3 regions of the Psychromonas sp. L1A2 genome follow, and region 1 is predicted to be linked to each of the others. Evidence: predicted binding sites of a transcription regulator. Region 1 holds the regulator's gene; each other region holds the start of a gene.
What was found. Region 1 encodes MetJ, which represses methionine synthesis genes. Its sites were predicted from a motif close to TAGACGTCTAGACGTCTA; they were not measured.
Positions count from the first base shown of each region.

Region 2: metK (methionine adenosyltransferase) is a predicted target of MetJ. The motif match lies at 4,308-4,325, and genes of this name have one in related genera.
Region 3: metA (homoserine O-acetyltransferase MetA) is a predicted target of MetJ. The motif match lies at 3,103-3,120, and genes of this name have one in related genera.

Region 1 is NZ_WUAG01000002.1:1,683,684-1,690,762, forward strand. It holds gene GQR59_RS17725 (heparinase II/III domain-containing protein) at 1-823, opposite strand, end outside; gene GQR59_RS17730 (sugar kinase) at 1,563-2,498, shown strand; gene GQR59_RS17735 (bifunctional 4-hydroxy-2-oxoglutarate aldolase/2-dehydro-3-deoxy-phosphogluconate aldolase) at 2,522-3,145, shown strand; gene metJ (met regulon transcriptional regulator MetJ) at 3,746-4,033, opposite strand; gene GQR59_RS17745 (class I adenylate cyclase) at 4,197-6,722, opposite strand; gene ygfZ (tRNA-modifying protein YgfZ) at 6,873-7,079, opposite strand, start outside.
Region 2 is NZ_WUAG01000002.1:1,145,392-1,152,470, reverse strand. It holds gene GQR59_RS15360 (DNA polymerase III subunit psi) at 1-306, shown strand, start outside; gene rimI (ribosomal protein S18-alanine N-acetyltransferase) at 290-745, shown strand; gene GQR59_RS15350 (RNA methyltransferase) at 872-1,615, shown strand; gene GQR59_RS15345 (SprT family zinc-dependent metalloprotease) at 2,591-3,079, opposite strand; gene metK (methionine adenosyltransferase) at 3,115-4,263, opposite strand; gene GQR59_RS15335 (peptidoglycan DD-metalloendopeptidase family protein) at 4,540-5,841, shown strand; gene GQR59_RS15330 (DUF3802 family protein) at 5,919-6,260, shown strand; gene rsd (sigma D regulator) at 6,408-6,881, opposite strand.
Region 3 is NZ_WUAG01000002.1:1,832,095-1,839,173, reverse strand. It holds gene metH (methionine synthase) at 1-1,352, opposite strand, end outside; gene metA (homoserine O-acetyltransferase MetA) at 2,159-3,076, opposite strand; gene GQR59_RS18395 (GNAT family N-acetyltransferase) at 3,236-3,721, shown strand; gene GQR59_RS18390 (SCO family protein) at 3,817-4,494, opposite strand; gene lexA (transcriptional repressor LexA) at 4,634-5,260, opposite strand; gene GQR59_RS18380 (type II secretion system protein N) at 5,414-6,163, opposite strand; gene gspM (type II secretion system protein GspM) at 6,194-6,673, opposite strand; gene gspL (type II secretion system protein GspL) at 6,673-7,079, opposite strand, start outside.

The sequences.
Region 1 (7,079 bases):
TCGATAATAAAGATTGGATTGTTTTGCCAATAACTTGGCCTTTAAAGTTAAAGATGTCTAGTTCTGGACGGAAACGCTGAGTTAATTCTGCTAATAAACATAAAGGACGAATCGCATAACGGTGGTAATAAGGGCCTTCAATATAATAACCAGATGGTGCAAATAGATTGCTTAGTTGTGCAAGGAAACCACCTTGTATGTCATCACCGGCTAAACCATGCAATGCCAAATCAATATATTTCTCTTGCCCAATGGCTGCGCCGCATGCTGCTGTTGCCGCGACTGCCCATACGCCATGATTATGAATTCGGTCAAAGTCAAAGTGATACTTTACAGTGGCAACTTCTAACATTGGTTCAAATAAGCGACCTACAATGTGGGCACGTTGTGTTTCAGACAACCAATGGCTAATACAGCTGTAACCTAAACTTGCATACAATAACCAAACATGTTCGTTTAACATTTGGTGAAAGAGTCGTCCTGGTGGATTGGTATTACGTTGTTCTTGAAAACCCAACTCTAAATATTTATCGGCGTATTGTGTTAACAAATTAGCAGTAAACTGAGCATACTTTTCATCGCCTGTGATTAAAAATAAACGACCTGCTTGATCAATGTATTTGTAATTTTGTTGATGTTTATTATGTGCGTAACCGCCAGCTGGACTGTGTCCTGGTACATCTATTGGTTGTGCAAGATAGTTATCTGTGTCGTTAATCAGGGCTTCGAGGCTGAGTCCCATTAGGCTTTGTTTACCGAGTTCTTTTTGGATGGCTGTAATTTCTTGTTGGTCCATAAGAACAGCGTTGACGTTGGCAGGCATTGTGACCTCATTGCATATAAAGTGGATAGAAACAGTGTAATAAAGTAATACAAATAGACTGTAAAATCACTTTTATTTTTTAGTTTTTAAGGGTGAGCTCTCTATTTTTTATTTTTTAAATTAACTTGAGTTAGCTTTGTTAATCACTTTTAAATAATAGTTTCTGCTTTTCAGTAGCTTAAGGGCTAAGTGCTTTTTTATTACCTTATAATGTAAGATTGGTTGATATACTATTGTCATCTTAGATAGTGCTTTCTACGTTTTTGATATCTAATTAATTATTTTGATTGTGATGTAGGTGAATGATCTGGATCACACATAGTGTCTTTTTGTATTACAAATTATCTTGTGTAATGTACAATTTTTGACTTATAAAAATAACAAATTAAATGTTAATCAAAGTCATGTTTTGATTTGAATAGTCGTCTAAACGTTACGCTTTCGTACTTTTTTGAACAAACAGGCTTTTTTAACGCCCATGAGATACTTTCTGGTTTTTTGATTAAGCTTATTTTTTGTTAAATAGCATTAATTAGTCGTTTGATTCTATATGAATCAATATTATTAATGTGCTTAATAACATGAATTCGCGCAAACAAATAAACTCTGCACAAAGTACTTTTACATTATTAGTATAAAATGCTGATTTTATAATCAAAGCCAATATGGCCAAGTTATGAATAGCAAGAAATTGAATAGAGGATGCAAATGAATCCATTTTTTATAACAGAGGTGGCTAATGGCTAATTTAAATATCGCTTTGATTGGCGAATGTATGATTGAATTGCAGGAAGTTAATGGTGTTTTACGTAGATCTTTTGGTGGAGATACACTAAATACAGCTATCTATCTATCACGCTTAACGGCAAGTAAAGATGTTAATGTTAGTTATGTGACTGCATTAGGCCAAGACCAAATTAGCCAAGAAATGGTTGATGCATGGAATGCTGAAGGAATTGATACTCAATTTGTTCAACGTTCTGAAACAAGACAGCCGGGTTTATACATGGTTGAAACGGATGATACAGGTGAGCGTAGTTTCCTTTACTGGCGTGACGCGGCTGCTGCAAAGTTCTGGCTTGAAACAGCAAGTGAAGAGTTAATTGAATCATTATTAAAGCAAGACGTTATTTACTTATCTGGTATTAGTTTAGCGATTTTACCGCCTGCTAGTCGTGAAAAATTATATGACCTACTAGCGCGTTATAAAGCAGCTGGTGGTAAAGTTTATTTTGATAATAATTACCGTCCTAAATTATGGAATTCTGCAGAAGAAGCCGCTGAAGGTTTTAAACGCATTTTAGCAGTTACACATACTGGTCTATTAACGTTCGATGACGAGCAAGCTTTGTTCGGCGACATAAAAGTTGAGCAGTGTATCGAACGTACTCGAGCATTAGGCGTTCAAGAAATTGTTATTAAACAAGGTGGCGGTGAATGTTTGATCATCACAGCAGATGATTCAATTAGTGTTGCTGCTCAAAAAGTAGCACCTGAAAATGTCATTGATACCACTGCGGCGGGAGATTCGTTTGCTGCTGGTTATCTATCAAAACGTACGTTAGGTGAATCAAGTGTTGTTGCTGCTGAAAAAGCACATCAAGTGGCAAGTACAGTTATACAGCATAAAGGCGCAATTATTGATATGCAGTATATTGCTCCTTTTGTAGATTAATTATAAATATTTAGGATAGTAAAATGACAACATTAAATGAAAAGTTACAAGCACTTAAAGTAATTCCTGTAATTGCAATTAAAGACGCTAATGACGCCGTTCCGTTAGGTAAAGTATTAGTTGAAAATGGTATGCCTTGTGCGGAAATTACATTCCGTACTCCTGCTGCTGCACAAGCCATTAAAAACCTACGTGAAGCTTTCCCTGAAATGCTAATTGGCGCTGGTACTGTATTAACAAGCAAAACAGTTGATGAAGCCATTGATGCGGGTGTTGATTTTATCGTGAGCCCTGGCTTTAACCCGACAACGGTTAAATACTGTCAGCAACGTAATATGCCAATCATTCCTGGTGTAAATAGCCCATCTTTAGTTGAGCAAGCAATGGAAATGGGATTAACAACGTTAAAATTCTTCCCTGCTGGTCCATCTGGTGGCGTTCCAATGTTGAAATCACTCACTGCTGTTTACCCTGTTAGCTTTATGCCTACCGGTGGTGTTTCACCTGCGAATATCAATGAATATTTAGATATCAAGGCGGTACTTGCTTGTGGCGGTACTTGGATGGTACCTGCTGATTTAATTGATAATCGTGAATGGGATAAAATTGGACAATTAGTTAAAGAAGCGGTTGCTGCTTTAAAATAATTATCAACTGTCTTTTGGAAACCTCGGTTATGTATTTAATCGAGGTTTTTTTATGTCTTTTAAAAATGAATACAAAAAGTAGTTATACCAATTACATTAAATAAGTAATCTAAATTTCGCGCAGGAAAAATGACTTAGTTTAAGGTGTAAATTGAGCCTTTCGAAGATTAACTTCGTTAATCGTCTGTCTGAGAATTAACCAAAAAACGTTAATGCTTTAATGTTTCTTTCCTTTACGAAATTTACAACGAAGAAATAAGTTATTTTAATAAGTAAAATAGATCAGTTAATAAGTGTGATTGGTATTAATCTACTTTACTGGCTAAAAATTTACTTTTTCATTACAAGTATTGCAAAGTGAATAACTACTTACTTACATTCATTTATGTCCTAAATTGAAAGGTTGTAACCTTAAAGAAAGTAAGCTCTGCGTAAGCGAATATAAAATTGGCATTATTGTTATTAAAGAAGGTTTTATAGGATAAAAGAGGTAAAAAATCTGAGTAATTAATGTTGATCTAACCAAAGAGCAAGTAACCACCTATAAAGAACGGCGGTATTATTTGCTTTGAATTTCATTAGTTGGTCAATAAGAGGTTTTTATTTTGCTGTTTTTTCCATTGTTTCTGAAATATTCACATTTTGGCTTTTATCTAACTCTTCATCTTCAGGCAATGGTTGCCCGGTGTAAGCATGTAAAAAAGCTTCACATAATAATTCGCTATTCGTAGCATGACGTAGATTATTCACTTGGCGTCGGGTACGTTCATCAGTCAGTATTTTCAATACTTTAGTTGGTATTGAAACTGTCACTTTTTTTACCTGTTCACTTTTTTTACCGTGCTCAGCGTAAGGACTAATATATTCACCGTTCCACTTTGTTGACATAATAATAACCTTTTAAAAAATATGCTTTATTTTACCTTGATCTTTTAAGTATGGCAATCTGAACGTAAAGAGGGCTAGAAGTCTATTAAGCTTATTTGAAATTTAAATTTAGCTATCTTTGGTTTTATGCCTTAAATAGTGGTGATTTAAGTGATGTTATTTGTCATTCATTCGGTTTAAGAGTTGATAGTAAGTCTTTAGTGGAAGCCGTTAACTTACTGCTTTTAAATGGGTTTAGCGATAAAGTTTTATCTTCATTTAGCGTGATGTCGTAGAATTGTGGCAGGTTAAAATTAATTTGCTCATCAAGAGAATCAGGGAGGTGACTATTAGATGCGTAGAATCGATTTACGTTTTGTACAAATTCATTTTTTGAACCCGCAAAGTTTAAAAACGTCTCCACATCGTTATCTGCATTAGCAATATAAACGTTAAAACCATTATGATAATTCTCAAAAAAGAATTGAATCAAACCTTCACTTATATGAGACTCAATAACATCTGCCGTTTGATCATAGTGAGTCGTTTTTAAGTTTAATGAACTAGCTGATAATTTCTTTTTAGAAATATGGCTATAAATATCCACAGCACTTTCTAGATGCTGTAATGAAACGCCTTTACGTTCGAAGTAAAATCCAAATTTTCTACCACCAGTCCATAATGTTTGTACCGATCTTGTATGTACGGTATGCAAACGTAGTTGAATAAACTCATTCAGTTTACTGCCGAATGATTGACAAATTTGTTCACTAAAATGTCTGCTATAACAAAATAAATCAATTTGATGAGGTGGCGAAGCATCTTGATGCATTTTTGAAAGGATTGTATTAAGTGCTTCAACCACTGAAAATTGACTATTAAAATGTAATGTACGGACTTCATTCCACGAGTTACGGTATATAAAATCGATACTGCCAATTAGGCTTTCTTTATTTTCACCGTAAGCCATTACATTATCGATCTGGTTTAATTCACTTTCTTCTGTATCTTGCCAATGTCTTGTTGGATCTTTTTCTACATTTAAGAAAATAGATAAATGCTTAATAGCACAAGGCGCACTAAGTGCTTTATCACTGGCTTTTGGTACATATACAGGGAAAACAGCGTATAAGTCTTTTGCAAATTGGTTTAGGTTTTTATCAACTAAATCAGAACCTTGATTATATAAGTGAAGTTTTGTATCTTCATCGTATAATCCATTTACATAACTCCAAGCAACTAACTTAGATAGGTAAGGTGAATCACCTAAACAGGGAGTAGAAGCCAATTCAAAAGAATCTAAAGTACTATTGAATAAGTACCAACCAGCTTTATTTTTACGATGCTCAGGAATTTGAATGAAACTGAGATTATGCTCAACTAGATTTGGTGAGATATTAGGATTAATAATATCAACTTTGCCTGGTAGCGTTTCATGTGCCGCGTAAAGTTTACGAGATAAAATACCTATATCTTCAGCACTGATTGATTCACTAATGTTGTTATCACGTGCAAATTTAATTAAGTTACTATAGCTTAACATTAGCGCATCAAGTAAAAGGGTATTCGCTTGTTTTACTTCGCGTATTTTCCAATTATTACGGTTATCTAAGTCTGCAATTTGACTATCAGTCCAACCCCATTGATTGATTAACTTATTTAATATAGTACGTCGCCAAGCAGAGTTCTCTTTAAAGGAAGATGTCGATAGCATCTCTTCTGTTTTAAAGTAAAAACAAACTCGTACTAACTCTAAACGTTGTAAATCATTAATGCTAATTAAGTAGTCACTTACTTTGCTAAGCATGAGACAGTATGGGTCTAAGTGTTCATCATAGAAATCTTGTTCCTGAAAACTTTTTTTGTATGATGTCGAAATAAGCTCTATATTTGGATACTCCCAAGAATAAGCTTCCATTAAAATGGTCTTTAATGTTGCTTTATATGGGTTATCGATGCCCTTATAAAGTTGCCATAATGTAGCACCAAATAACTCTTCAGCAGGTACACAATATAAGCCACCTAAGTCCAACCAATCATCGGCATTAATTTGCCCAGTTGCACAAAGGTTTTTAACATAGCTATCGTAGTGATGTTCATGTTCATGAGGAATTTGTCGCCATAAAATACGTCGACCAGCAACACGTAATGAGGTGCGATAAAACTCATCGAGTAACAACATATGTTGAGATGTTCCACATGATTCATTACTCAACGCTGCTTTATTATTAACTCTGAATTTATTATCAGGAATAAGGAAGAAGTTTAACTCCACGCCTAAACTTTCCGCCCAATAGGTGATTTCCCATGATTTTTTATCAAGCAATTCAACTCGAGCTGGATCTAATTCATGCGAATAACAAATCCAAACATCAAAATCACTTTCAGAACATTGACCAATAGACGAGGTACTCCCCATGGCATACAAGCCAATAATCTCTGGCGCTTCTATTTCATCTTCTGGCAATTCAATGGCGAATAGCTTTTGTACTAAATTTTGGTGTTTTTTAGTGGGGCTAAATTGACAAATACCAACCGGTACATCACCTTTTATATAACCAGGTAAAGCAGGGTCGTTGAAGTGTAATAATAATGGAAAACTTTGAAAAACATCAGCTTCATCTTGCCTCATTAATGCTAAAGCAGATCTAACGCGTAGGCGAGAAAACTCGTCTGATTTGTCGCGTAATTGGATGATTTCTTGATTCAAGCTGTGTTCCATTTGTGCAGGCGTAAATTACTATTAAACCCTAAAAAAAGTGTGAGCATCATAGCATTAATTATGGTTATTGGTAAATATAGTGTTCTTCTACTACAAGCGCAGTCAACGACGCCCCTAGAGTTATCGAGGGGCTACAGGTTAATCTTCCGCTATCTGGTAAGGGAGAGGAGCGTAATAAAGTGTAGAGCCTTCAAGTTCTTTTACTTGGAAAATATCTTCAGGATTTGTATCTTTCGGCAATACGGCTAATACTTCAATGTGACCATCACCGTATTGACATGCAGACACTATTGCACCGACTCGTTTCCAATTGTTATTTAATAATATTTCGATTGTTTGACCTGC
Region 2 (7,079 bases), 540 kb from region 1:
CTTAAGCAATTAAACCTTTCTGTTTGTAAATTACTTGTGGTGTGTACAGAGGCAGATAAAAGTCATGAATTGATGCCTGCTATTCTCAATGCCTTTAATATTAACGCTGATAGTGTTGTGTATTGTTCTCTTGCTCAATTTGAAAGCCAACAAGGGACATTGCCCAATTTAATTTGGTCAACCATCGGTGAAATTGAAACTTCAGTAGCACATCAGTTGTTACATTCTCCCTCTTTAGCGACGCTAGCAGTTAATGGTAATGCTAAAAAAGTACTTTGGAAGCAATTCTGTGCCTATCAACAGTAATCAATCTATTATCGCGATGGCGGTGACAGATATACCGGCAGTATTTGCTATCGAATCTTCTGCGCATAGTCATCCATGGTCAGAAAAGCTGTTTTTAAGTAACTTTGGTAAACGTTATATCAACCATGTAATGATGCTCGATCAAGAAATTGTTGGTTATTTCATTGCGAGTTATGTTGCTGGTGAAGTGACGTTATTAAATATTGCTGTTTCTCCTTCTCATCAAGGGCAAGGTGTTGGGCGTGCTTTATTATCTTATTTAAAAACATTTGCTAGTACGTTATCGCAAGAAGAAATCTGGCTTGAGGTCAGAGCCTCAAATCAAACTGCCATTAAACTTTATGAAAATTTAGATTTCGTTGAAGTTGATGTACGAGCTGCTTATTACCCCACACATAACGGCCGTGAAGATGCCCTTATTATGTGTTGTTACTTATAAACGCTATGTGTTGTTACTTATAACAAACATGTGTTGCTACTTAAAACAGCTATGTGTTGTGCTTATAATAAGCATGTGTTGTAACTTATAAACAGCCATGCGCTGTTATTTATAATTGGAAATTTCATGATATCTAAAAATCAGTTAAAGCTTATTCACTCATTAGAGCAAAAAAAACAACGTAAAAAGTCTGGCCTATTTTTAGTACAAGGCGAGAAAAATGTGGGTGAGTTATTTAATTCTGATTTTGAAATAGTGAATATATTTGCAACAACGGAATATATTAATAAATATGCCGCGTCATTAAGTGCTCAACAATTGGTTAGTTTAACTGTTGAAAGTACAGTAGAAGAATTACAGAAAGCAGGCACGTTGAAAACTAATAATAGCGTTATAGCCATTGTTAAGTGTAAAGCTTATGAAACGCCAACGATTAATAATGATGAGTTAATTTTGGTGTTAGATCAGGTCGGTGATCCAGGTAATTTAGGGACTATTATTCGCGTCGCTGATTGGTACGGTATTAAACATATTATTTGTAGTGCTGACTGTGCAGACCTTTATAATCCTAAAGTGATTGCGGCGACAATGGGATCTTTCGTACGCGTGCAGGTTAGTCATGCTGACTTGTGTGAATATCTATCGTCACAAGATAAACCTGTCTACGGTGCATTTTTAGAGGGAGAAAACCTCCATAAAAGCCAATTACCTAATAGTGCATTTATTGTGATGGGTAGTGAGTCTCATGGTATTTCTGAAAGTGTTAGTAGATTTATTACGGATAAAATAACTATCCCTAATTTTGGTCAAGCTGAGTCATTAAATGTAGCGATGGCCACTGGCATTATTTTAGATAACTTTATGCGATAAACAATAGGCGTTAAAAAATAGATGCTAAAAAGCAGTCATTAAAAAACCGTTATTAAAAAGCAGATATGAAAAAGATACTTTCAGAGTACAGACGGTAAATTAAAAAATGTTAAATCAAAGGCCTTAAATATTAATTTCTAAAAATCTATTATCAACCATGCACATGTCTTTTTATTGAAAGTGAAGTTTTTATCGCTAACGTCATTAATAAATACTCATATTAAAATCCGATCTCAAGTGTCGGATTTTTTTCGTTTTAAATCCGTATATTCAATGCTTTATGACTATTTTATCTGGATTTTTGATCATTGTTTGTTCACTTTATTTATCATTTATTAAAAAAACTTTATCTAAAATGTTGACATGTGATAATGATATCTATTATCATTAAGTTGTTGGCAGAGAGACACACTTTCTTGTTTATTATTGTTCAGTCATTTTATATTTCTTTCGTCCAGAAGAAGTGAAAATGAATATAGTTCAGTGTTGAATAAACAAGATTAAGTATTCTTTGTCCGTGGTAATGATAGGAATCGTCCTATTCTTTTTTCATTATCAGAAACCATCATTATTCATTTCGGTTTCTATTGCCGTTGATAATGGATGATGAGACTGACTTTCATCGCACAGTGAAAGCTTGGTCATTAAGGTAGGCTTTTGATGATGAAAAAGCGTATCTACACCGCAGGTTAAAAGCCACCTGTTGGTGAGTAGTAAAAAGTAAAAAAGTAAAATGGTAAATTAATATTGCAGCTATAAAGGCGGGGGGTTGGAGTAGTTGCAATATTAATCCCATATTCATGTTTAACATCGCTAACTATCTTCTATATTTCCTATAACTTAACTTCTTTCTATATTTATTTTCGTTACAGCTTACTTTGAATACTACTAACTTCTATCCGGTTACTTTACCTCGTTTGACTTTTACCTTTTTAAGCTCGTCTTCTAAGGCAGCAACTAAAGTTTTAATACATTTCATTCGTTAGAAGGGGTAAGAGGGGATTTGCATTTCCTGCACAGGTAGCTTGTACCTTTTTTAATATTATTGTGTCGACGTATGGTCAATTGATGTTCTGAGCATAAGCAACGATAGGGAAATAATTGTCCTTGTACATCGCTAATATCTAACTGATGGGTAGTATTCGCAGGTAATTTAAATACTTGAGTCATAATATTTTGCCATTCTTTACCGTGAGGTCGGACTCTTCCAAATAGCTGATACGTGATTAGATGGGCAATTTCATGTGCCACTACGTGCTCTATAAAAATAGTTTTATTTTGCAGGTACAAGATAGGGTTAAATTTGATCAGGTTTTTTTGTAGATGAGCGGAGCCAGCACTACGACCTCGTTGGTTAAATAAATAACTAGGACGGGGAAAAGCGCGATCAAAAAAGCACTCGGCTAAAATGAAACAATCTTCACCTTTCACTGCGAGTGCTTTTTTATCTTCAAACGTAAGCATAATTAAACATTAAATCGTTTTTATAAAACGGTTAATTAAAATGCTGCTGCTTTTAGCGCTTCAACTTTGTCTAGCGCTTCCCAAGGGAAATGCTCACGACCAAAGTGACCGTATGCAGCCGTTTCTTTATAGATAGGTTTGATCAAATCTAACATTTCAATTAAGCCGTAAGGACGTAAGTCAAAATGTTCGCTTACTAAGCTAACGATTAAACCTTTTGCTACTTTTTCAGTACCGAATGTTTCAACACTGATTGATGTAGGCTCTGCAACACCAATTGCGTAAGATACTTGAATCTCACAACGATCTGCTAAACCAGCAGCAACAATATTTTTTGCTACGTAACGAGCTGCATAAGCGGCACTACGGTCAACTTTTGATGGATCTTTACCTGAGAATGCACCACCACCGTGACGTGCTGTACCACCGTAAGTATCTACGATAATTTTACGGCCTGTTAAACCACAGTCACCTACTGGACCACCGATCACGAAACGACCTGTTGGATTAATGTGGAATTTAGTACGTTCAGTTAACCATTCAGCAGGTAAAACTGGCTTAATGATTTCTTCCATTACTGCTTCAACTAAATCTGATTGCTTAATATCTTCACGGTGTTGTGTTGAAAGTACAACAGCATCGATACCAACAATTTTACCTTGGTCATAAGCAAATGTTACTTGGCTTTTTGCATCAGGGCGTAACCAATCTAGTTGACCACTTTTACGTACTTCAGCTTGTTTTTTAACAAGACGGTGAGCGTAAGTAATAGGAGCAGGCATGAATACTTCTGTTTCATTGGTTGCATAACCAAACATTAAACCTTGGTCACCAGCACCTTGCTCACGAGGATCAGAACGGTCTACACCTTGATTAATATCAGGAGATTGTTTACCTACTACATTCAAAACGGCACAAGAATCTGCATCAAAACCCATTTCTGAGCTTGTGTAACCAATTTCACGTACGGTATCACGTGTGATTTGTTCAATATCAACCCATGCATCAGTAGTGATTTCACCACCAACCATAACCATTCCGGTTTTTACGTAGGTTTCACAAGCAACACGTGCTTTAGTATCTTGTTTTAAAATGGCATCAAGTACGGCATCAGAAATTTGATCGGCAATTTTATCTGGATGACCTTCAGAAACAGATTCTGAGGTAAATAAGTCACGTGACATGTGAACTCCTATTCGGGCTATTTAATTAAATTATTTTAGATGTTTTTACATCTAGACGTCCATCTTACATTTTTTTGTGACGGATAACACCCTATTCTTTTTAAATAAGATAGAACTGATTACCTACATTGATGGTCGAAGTTGCTTAAAATTACTGTTTTATTTTCTTAAAGATACTTTGTCTATGGGTTATACTCGCACTCATTTTAATTTTGCGGTTATGTTTTCCCTGTCTAATCGAGATCCTTTATGCCTTTATTGTTTCAATGTAAAAACATGTTTAGAAAAGCACTTTTTTTTATTAATAATCTTCCTCGCCTACATTTTTGGGCCATTATTGCGCTGTTCTTTTTCTTATTGTTTGTGAGCTTGATACCGCCTAGCGATCATAGTAATAAAAACATTAAGAGGGAGCTAACCTTACCAATTAGCGATTCATTGAAAGGTGGGTATGCTATCGCAGAACCTCAGAATGTAATTCGAGATAATAGCGATAAATTATTTCCTGATTTCTCTGGTAATCGTGAAGTTGAAATAACCATTTCCTCTGGCGATACGTTAAGTGAGATCTTTTCTAATGAAAGTATTTCAGCAGCCGTTTTACAAGAGTTATTAGAAGCGGATACTGAATATTTACGTCTTGCTAATTTAATACCCGGTCAAGTCGTACAATTATTGGTTAGTCCCGATAATCAATTACTCGCATTAAAAATCATTATTGACCGTGCTAATACCTTAAGTTTTGTTTTGAAGGATGGTGTCTACACTTCCAACCTAGAAATAAAGGAAGGCGAATGGCGTAATAGCTATTATCAGGGTAGTGTAACTGGTAGCTTTTATGTCAGTGCTAAAAAAAGTGGTCTATCGGCTAGCCAAATTCAACAAATATCAAGTGCATTATCAGAGCAGTTCGATTTTAATCGTCAGTTACGTGTTGGTGATACTTTCCACGTGTTAGTTGCAAAGCAATATATTGAAGGCGCTTATAGTTTTGATAGTGAAGTATTAGCTATTATTATTAAAACTCGTTCACGCAATTACACGGCATTTTTAAATGAAGATGGTCGTTATTATGATAAAAAGGGCAGGGGTTTAAGTAAAGCTTACCGCCGTTACCCAGTGAATGGTAAACCTCGTATTAGTTCTCGTTTTAATCCTAAGCGACTACACCCTATAACAAAACGTGTTAGTCCACATAATGGAACTGACTTTGCTGTGCCTGTAGGTACAAATGTATATGCTACTGGTGATGGGGTTGTACTTCGTGCTGGTTATCACCCTGCAGCAGGTAACTATATTGTGATTAAACATGGCCGTAAATATACGACTCGTTTCTTGCATTTAAGTAAAATATTAGTGCATAAAGGGCAGCGTGTTGCGATAGACCAATTAATTGCTAAGTCCGGTAATACAGGACGCTCGACAGGTGCGCATCTGCACTATGAGTTCCATGTCTATAATAAACCGGTTAATGCGATGACAGTTGATCTACCATTGTCACAAGAAGTGCCTAAAAAAGAGTTAAAAGCATTTAATGCTCGTAGAGATCTTTCTTTACGTGAAATGGGTGAACTTTAACGAATACATGACAATGCTTAATGATGAATATTAAGCATTGTTTATTAATGGTTTATAACAGATAGAGCTTAGTAGTTATGTTATTAAAAAGTGAAGCATACGAATCTTGTATAGGTTATTTTGCTGATAATTTAAATATCTTCGAAGGGGCTGCAAGCTCTGGGAATGGGCAAGTTATTGCCGATATCGTATTAGATGAAGTAGCGAATTTATTGATGACATTTTGTCAGCAACAACCTCAGTTGAGTAATGAAACGCGCTTAGTAGTCGTTGCTGAAGGCGATAGAATTGTTGATGATATGGAACAAATACTAGGTAAATGCTGGGAAAATTGTGCTTCAGAGGAACAAGCGCTTTTTATTAAAGAATATTTTTTATTAGTTAAAAATAGCTTAGATTCTCAAGTACCACACTTGTAAGAAGAACACTTGTTTTTTGTGGTATAAGCCTTTAGCTTATTACTTGAATTCAAATACTAAAAAACAATCTGCATAGATTGTTTTTTAGTTTCAATTCATTACTTTTTAAATCTCAGCTTCATCATGAAAACAAAATTATTCGATTTACTATGCAAGAGTATGGTTTAGGTGTACGACTTCCAATAATTGATCTTCTCGTTCGAATCGACTTTCCATTATTTGACCCAGCTCAGATAAATCTCTATCAAAGTTTAATAGCGTTTTATCAGATGCATTTTCTGCATAAGTATCATTAAAATTTAAAGCTGTATCAGTTGTTGTGGTGATTCTAGAGTATAGCTCTTGTGCTATTTTTAAATTCTCTTCGCCACTTAATTTAGATTTTTCAATGATTTGTTCATAAACTTCAAAGTGGCCTGTTGAAGCATAATCTAATAAACCTTGGCAGAATTCAGTGATTAAGGCTTGATTTGGTAAGCCTTGTTTTTCTTTTTGATATGGCGGTAGCCCTGCTAGTTTACAGTATAAAATAACCAATTTTTGGCGCTCATCTAGCCAGTTATCTAAAACAGCAAGTGTGCCACCCCATTCTTCTTTTGCTTGCTTTATTTTTTTAAGCATAAAAACCTCTTTTAAATGAACTAGCTATAAAATTAACTAGGTAAAAATTAAGTCAAATAGCGGCATCCGTCAATATAAATTTAGTTTATATAGGTAACCACATCATTACTGTGAGCTTATACCCAATGTAATAGCTTGAAATACACATATTTTACATTAATCGTTGTTATGACTTTTAATTTGTAAGATTAATGTGTT
Region 3 (7,079 bases), 150 kb from region 1:
TGCACACACTTCAAGCCCTCTTCTAATATTTCCCATTTAGAAGAGTCGACCATGATTGGAACACGTGAAATATCAGGTTCAGAAGCGCATAAATTTAAGAATTTTTTCATCGCATATAATGAATCAAGCATCGCTTCATCCATGTTGATATCGATAATATCAGCGCCGGCTTCTACTTGATGTAACGCAACTTCAAGTGCTTCATCGTATAATTCATCTTTAATCAAACGCTTGAAACGTGCTGAGCCCGTTACATTAGTTCGCTCACCGACGTTTTGAAATAGGGAATCATGACGAATGGTTAATGCTTCAAGACCACTTAAGCGACACGCTATTTCAATTTCTGGTAATTGACGAGGCTTGATATCAGCAACCGCATCAGCCATAGCTTTAATATGTGCAGGTGTAGTACCACAACAGCCACCCACTAGATTTAAGAAGCCACTTTCAGCCCATTCTTTAATATGAACTGTCATTTCGTCAGCTTCTAAATCATATTCACCAAAGGCATTCGGTAAACCAGCATTAGGGTGAGCAGAAACATAGGTTTCTGAAATACGCGACATTTCTTGAATGTATTGACGTAATTCGTCAGGACCTAACGCACAGTTTAAACCAAAAGTAAGTGGTTCAGCATGGCGTAGGGAATTGTAAAAAGCTTCAGTCGTTTGGCCTGATAAGGTACGACCCGATGCATCCGTAATTGTGCCGGAAATCATCAATGGTAATTTATAACCAAGCTCTTCAAATACTGTTTCAACAGCAAAAACAGCGGCTTTTGCATTTAAGGTATCAAAAATAGTTTCAATCAGAATTAAATCACAACCACCTTTAATCAAGGCTTTAGTTGATTCGATATAAGCAACCACTAATTCATCAAAGGTAACATTACGATAAGCAGGATCATTAACATCAGGAGAAATAGAACAAGTACGGTTTGTTGGGCCTAATACACCTGCTACAAAACGAGGGCGATCAGGTGTTTCATCTGTTTTTTCATCGGCAACACGTCGGGCAATACGAGCCGCTTGTAAATTAATTTCTGCCGATATGGATTCCATTCCATAATCAGCCATTGCGATGGTCGTTGCATTAAATGTATTGGTTTCAAGAATATCTGCACCAGCATCAAGGTATTCTCGATGTATATTGGCAATGACTTCAGGCTGAGTAAGCACTAATAAATCATTATTACCTTTTAAATCAGAATTCCAATCTTTAAAGCGTTCGCCACGAAAGTCTGCTTCTTCAAATTTATGATCCTGGATCATGGTGCCCATACCACCATCAATCAAAAGAATGTGTTTTTCTAGTTGTGCTTTAATCAACGCACCACGATCGCTTACTGACATAGAGTTCCCTGCTACTTATTCTAAGATAAAAACCAATTCGTATAATAACATAAAAGTCATCAGCAAACCCTTTCAAAGCGGATAACGTCTTGAAATATTCTGTTATAAATTATGAATTTTTTGATAGTTGTAATAGGAGGAAATGATGGAAAAAATCAGTATCGACAATAATTAAACATAAAAAAGCGAGCTAAGTAGCTCGCTTTAAAAATAAAAGAACAATTTAATTGTGATTATTAAAAGTATCATTGATATTCATAAAAAATTAACTACTTACCAATAAACCTTTACAAATAATCCACTATCTAATTCGATAAAAATAAGTGTTAGAAACGCCCATTGGCAATGAGTTTTAAAAAATAAACTCCTAACTCTGACACTTACTTTTAATAAAATGATAAAACGTAATAATAATTAAGCTCCTGTATATTTGAATACAACCAGCATTAATTCCTAAAATCCAAGATGTTCCCTATAGAGGGGCTGAGCGCTTAGTATAACAACTCAATAGTTAATGATTTTAGAACACTGGTACGAGTAAAATTTAAAATAACTGTATACCTCCGTCTTATTTTTATTAAAAAATGTGAAAACCAAATAATGGTATTTCACGTAATAATAACGCTATGTTAAAAACCAATCTGTGAACTTCACAGAACCTTTTCGAAATAATCTATATTTCTATAACAACTTATTCGTTAAGCTCCTCGCTATTTATTTATCACTAAATAAGTATAGGATAGGTTTTAATCTTTGCCAGTTTATTGTTGTAATTATGATTAAAAATCTTAAATAATAATTATATGCTATTTCAAGTCGGTTAAATCATATGGTGTAACCTGATAAACACAATAATTTAACCAGTTATTATATAAAAGATTTCCATGACTACGCCAAGTGGCACGAGGTGCTTGATTGGCATCATCATTTGGAAAATAATTAACTGGAAGTACAGGCTCCAAATCTTCTTCGATATCTCTTAAGTATTCATTACTTAAAGTATGAGCATCGTATTCTGGATGCCCAGTAATAAATACTTGACGACAATCCGGGCTCGCAGCTAAGTAAACACCTGCATCTGGTGCATCAGCAAAAACGGTTAAATCAGTTTTACTTTGAATCTCATTGCTATTAAATTCTGCATAGCGCGATAAAGGAGCCCAAAATTGGTCATCAAACCCTCTAACAAGTGGATGCTGATGATGGTGAGTATTATGAGAATAAATACCAGATAACTTATCGTCTCTCGTTACTTTTTCTAAATCATAAAGTATTTTTAAGGCCGCTTGTGCAGCCCAGCAAAGAAAGAGTGTTGAAGTCACGTTATGACGAGACCAGTTTACGATTTCAGTAAACTTATCCCAGTAATAAACGTTTTCAAATGGAATTGTACCTAACGGCGCACCAGTAATAATGAACCCATCCCATTTCTGACTTTTTATGCGCTCAAAGTCACCATAAAATTTATCGAGATGCTTTTGCGGTGTATTTCGACTCGCTCTTGCATCAACACGCAATAACTCAATATCAACCTGTAACGGTGTATTTGATAATAAGCGCATTATTTGCGTTTCAGTTTCAATTTTTTTAGGCATTAAATTTAAAATTAATACTCGCAGTGGACGAATATTCTGATGACTAGCTCGTGATTCAGACATAGTAAAAATATTTTCAGATTTTAAAATATTTGATGCGGGTAAATCATCTGGAATACGAATTGGCATAGTTGTTCCCTTTAGAATTTTTCATTTAGACATCTAGAAGTCTAACACTAAAATTGAATTTAAAAACATAAAATTTAAATAAGGCTTTTACTGGTATCCATATAACCCATTAGTTAGACTGAAAAAGAGTATTAATTATCAGATATAAAAGGAATTAAGATGTTAGAGATTCAAACGGTTGTAGCTGACTTAAACAATAAACAGCACGCAGATGCTTACCTTAGTTTAATGTCGCATTATGCTTGTGATCCAATGGGCGGTGGCGAAGATATTAATGACTTTGCAAAACAAAATTTAGTCTCAACACTGCTAAAGCGAACAGATATTTTTATCGTTTTAATTTTTAGTAGTGAAAAGCCTGCTGCTTTATTAACAGCCATTGAAGGTTTTTCTACTTTTGCCTGTAAACCGTTATTTAATATTCATGATGTCGTTGTACATAGTGATTTTAGAGGGAATAAATTAACTCAACATTTATTCGAAAAAATTGAAGAGATTGCTAAAGCTCGTGATTGTTGCAAAATCACATTAGAAGTATTGAGTGGCAATGAAGTTGCTTGTAAAGCTTACCAACGTTTAGGCTTTTCTGATTATCAACTTGATCCAGAATTTGGCAGTGCTTTATTTTGGACAAAGAAAATTTAATCTACGTTACGTTAATTCTTCGCTTAAAGATGAATAAACCGCTTAGTCTTAGTTAACTGCGCGGTTATTCTAAAAACGGGTCAATGTTAGCTACCCTATTGATTAATTTCATTATTATATTGTTGCTGTAATTCTTTAATATCTTCAACCATTAAATCCATATCTACGCTATTAATACCTTGCTTATTAGGCACAGACTTAAACGTTGCATGCAACTTTCCATCCGGGTCAATTAAAACAATAGATGCACTGTGATCGACCAAATAAAAATCATCTGTATCACCCGCTTCAACAATGCCATAAATTAAACCAAGCTGTGTTACAAAAGGCCATAGTTGTTTATGTGTGCTCGTTACACCGATAAAGTTTTTATTAAAATAATGAACATAGTCTGCGAGTTGTTCCGCTTTATCTCGATTAGGATCAACAGAAACAAATACAACTTGAGTGGTTGTATTATCATCATTAGTTAAACTAGGATAAATACGATCTAAATCAGCGAGTGTAGTAGGGCAAACATCAGGACAAAAAGTATAACCAGCAAAGAAAAGCGTCCATTTCCCTTTTAATGATTCATTTGTAAAAGCAACTTTTCCCGCTTTTTCAAAAGCAAACTCATTTAAAATAATACGCGGTTTAGCTAAAAATAAAGCATTATTATCTGTTTCAAATGTATCACCATTTTTAGCATTTAGATTAATGGCTTCTAATCCACCTAACGCAAAAAATAAACCCACGATTACAATACTGCATATAATTATTATACGTTTCATTTTTTTACTCTATTTGCTCAAAGCAAGTGATGAAAATGCCAATAAATAGAATAACTATTTATTGGCATTTTCTTCGCTTTATTAATTTATTTACTGCATTTACTTAAGCGATTAAGTTACAAAGCAGATAGATAAACGTTTACATCCAATCAGCAGTACGAATAACACCAACTGCAATACCTTCAATATCAAATGATTGAAACTCTAAATCAACCTTAATGGGATCGAATAATGTATTTTCAGCTTTTAATGTTATTTGCTTACCATCACGATAAAAGCGTTTAACGGTTACATCATCTTCAACTCTTGCAACAACTACTTGGCCATTATTGATATTTTGGGTTTTATGTACAGCTAATAGATCACCATCCATAATACCAATATCTTTCATGCTTTCGCCCTGAACACGCAATAAAAAATCTGCCGCAGGATGAAATAAAGTAGGATCAACATTGTAATGAGTTTCAACGTGCTCTTGAGCTAAAATCGGCTCTCCGGCAGCTACTTTACCGATTAAAGGCAAGCCTTCGTTGGCTGCTTCATTATCTTTATGCTCACTAATAACGCGAATACCACGAGATGTGCCAGATAATATTTCAATCGCCCCTTTACGTGCTAATGCTTTTAAATGCTCTTCTGCTGCATTGGCACTTTTAAAACCTAGAATTCTTGCTAATTCCACGCGTGTTGGTGGCATGCCAGTCTTTGTAATTTGATCTTTTATTACGTCTAGGACTTCGCCTTGGCGTTTAGTTAACTCTTTCATTAGGATCTCCACGCGATAATAAACTGTAAACAAACACAGTGTATATCCATACATGGTTAAATACTAGTTAAGACTCTTCTTTTTATTATTAGATAGGAAATAAAGTCCAATAATGCTAAATAATGACCCAACAATACTCTATTAATTCATTACTTAAAGTTGTCCACTAAAGCTAAGTGTCGTTGCCCCACTTTCGTTTTTTGGGCCAATCCACGTTAATGATTTAGCAATCGAAGGAGCCAACTTATCGGTTCCTTGAATCTCTCCATTTAACTTATATATGCCGCCTTCGCCTAAACTAATATCTAAGGTTGTTGCTAATTCATCTGACTCTTGAGTAACAAATGCCGTAACCTCACCATTATCACATCCGAGATCAACAGTAGGAGAAGCTAAATTGACTACGCCTAACTGACTAGATACGACAGCATTTTGCCAAAGTACGTTACCTTGTAATTGTTCACAATAGGGTTTGCCTTGTGTGAATTCTTTAATGACTGCGGAAAAATCTCCTGAAATTTTAGCCGGCAAACGCATTGGCAATAATGTTAATAATTCTTTTGAACTTAAATCTAAAATAACATTTGATGCGCTTATCCCTGAAAAACCATAACGAACAATACCTTTACCAGACATAGCTTGAGAACCGTTGTTAAATGAAGCATCGGCCTCTAGGTTTAATGTAAGTAATGCCATTAACTGCACATCCCATTTTACATTATCAAAGCGCAATTTACGGTTAACTACAATTTGCTTGGCTTGCCCTTTCCAGATCGTACCTGTGGCATTATTAACTTTAATCGCTCCTCTAGGAAGCCAATCAACCACAACAGCCAAAGGCAAATTAACCACTAAAGTAATTAAGTAAACGAATACGACCAAAATGGCGATTTTAAATTTCATTTGAAACCTTTATTATGCTTGAATTTAACTCTAATAACTTAATGATAAGCGACTAACTTTAATCATGCCTTGAACTTTATCTTGGCTTATATCAACACTCGCAATCTGTACGTTATGTTGATTTTGCAATACGGTTATCCACTCTATAAATTGATTAAATTCAATTTGGTTTATAGAAAGATCAACTGTTCCATTACGACTTTGGATACGTGCGATATTAATCTGATTGCGTTTAGCTGTACTATTAATAAGCTGTGATAAATTTTGTGGTGTTCCCGTTTGGGTGTCAATCAGTCCAGCAGCAATAATTTTATTTGAATTAACTTCAACCCATTGTAAAGTTTGTTGAGCACTATTTAGTTTCTGCTGGCTAATCGCTAAATTATTAGCTAGTGGTTGCCATAAAAGAAAATAGACGACAGCGATAAAAACAACCACGGCAGAAATAATCGTTAATCTTTGTTCTCTTTCAGTGGTGTTTTCCCACCAATCTTTGATTTCTTCAAACATTATTTTACCCCTACAGTCACAACACCACTAATGCGATTTTTATTGTTACTTAATGCACCTTGCTTAAAGCTATATTGTGTTGGTATTTTTGACGAAAACTGCTCAAAAGCTTGAAAACTATCCGCACTAATCGCTAAGCTAATTTCTTGATTTTTACCATTAAATTTTAACGTTGATATTTGTAAACTTGGTACAGCCTTTAAACTAGGAAGAAGGTCATTTAACATAATCAATAGCCCAGAATCTTGCTCTGTAATTGATGCGTTAGCTAATAATCCCTTTAACTTTTTCTTAATACGGCTATATCTTAAAGGACTTTGTTCAGGAAAAGCTTGTTTATACACCGTCTCGACTTGCCCTTTCACTTGTAAGGTTTGTTTATCTATTTGCTCTGTTTGTACAAATA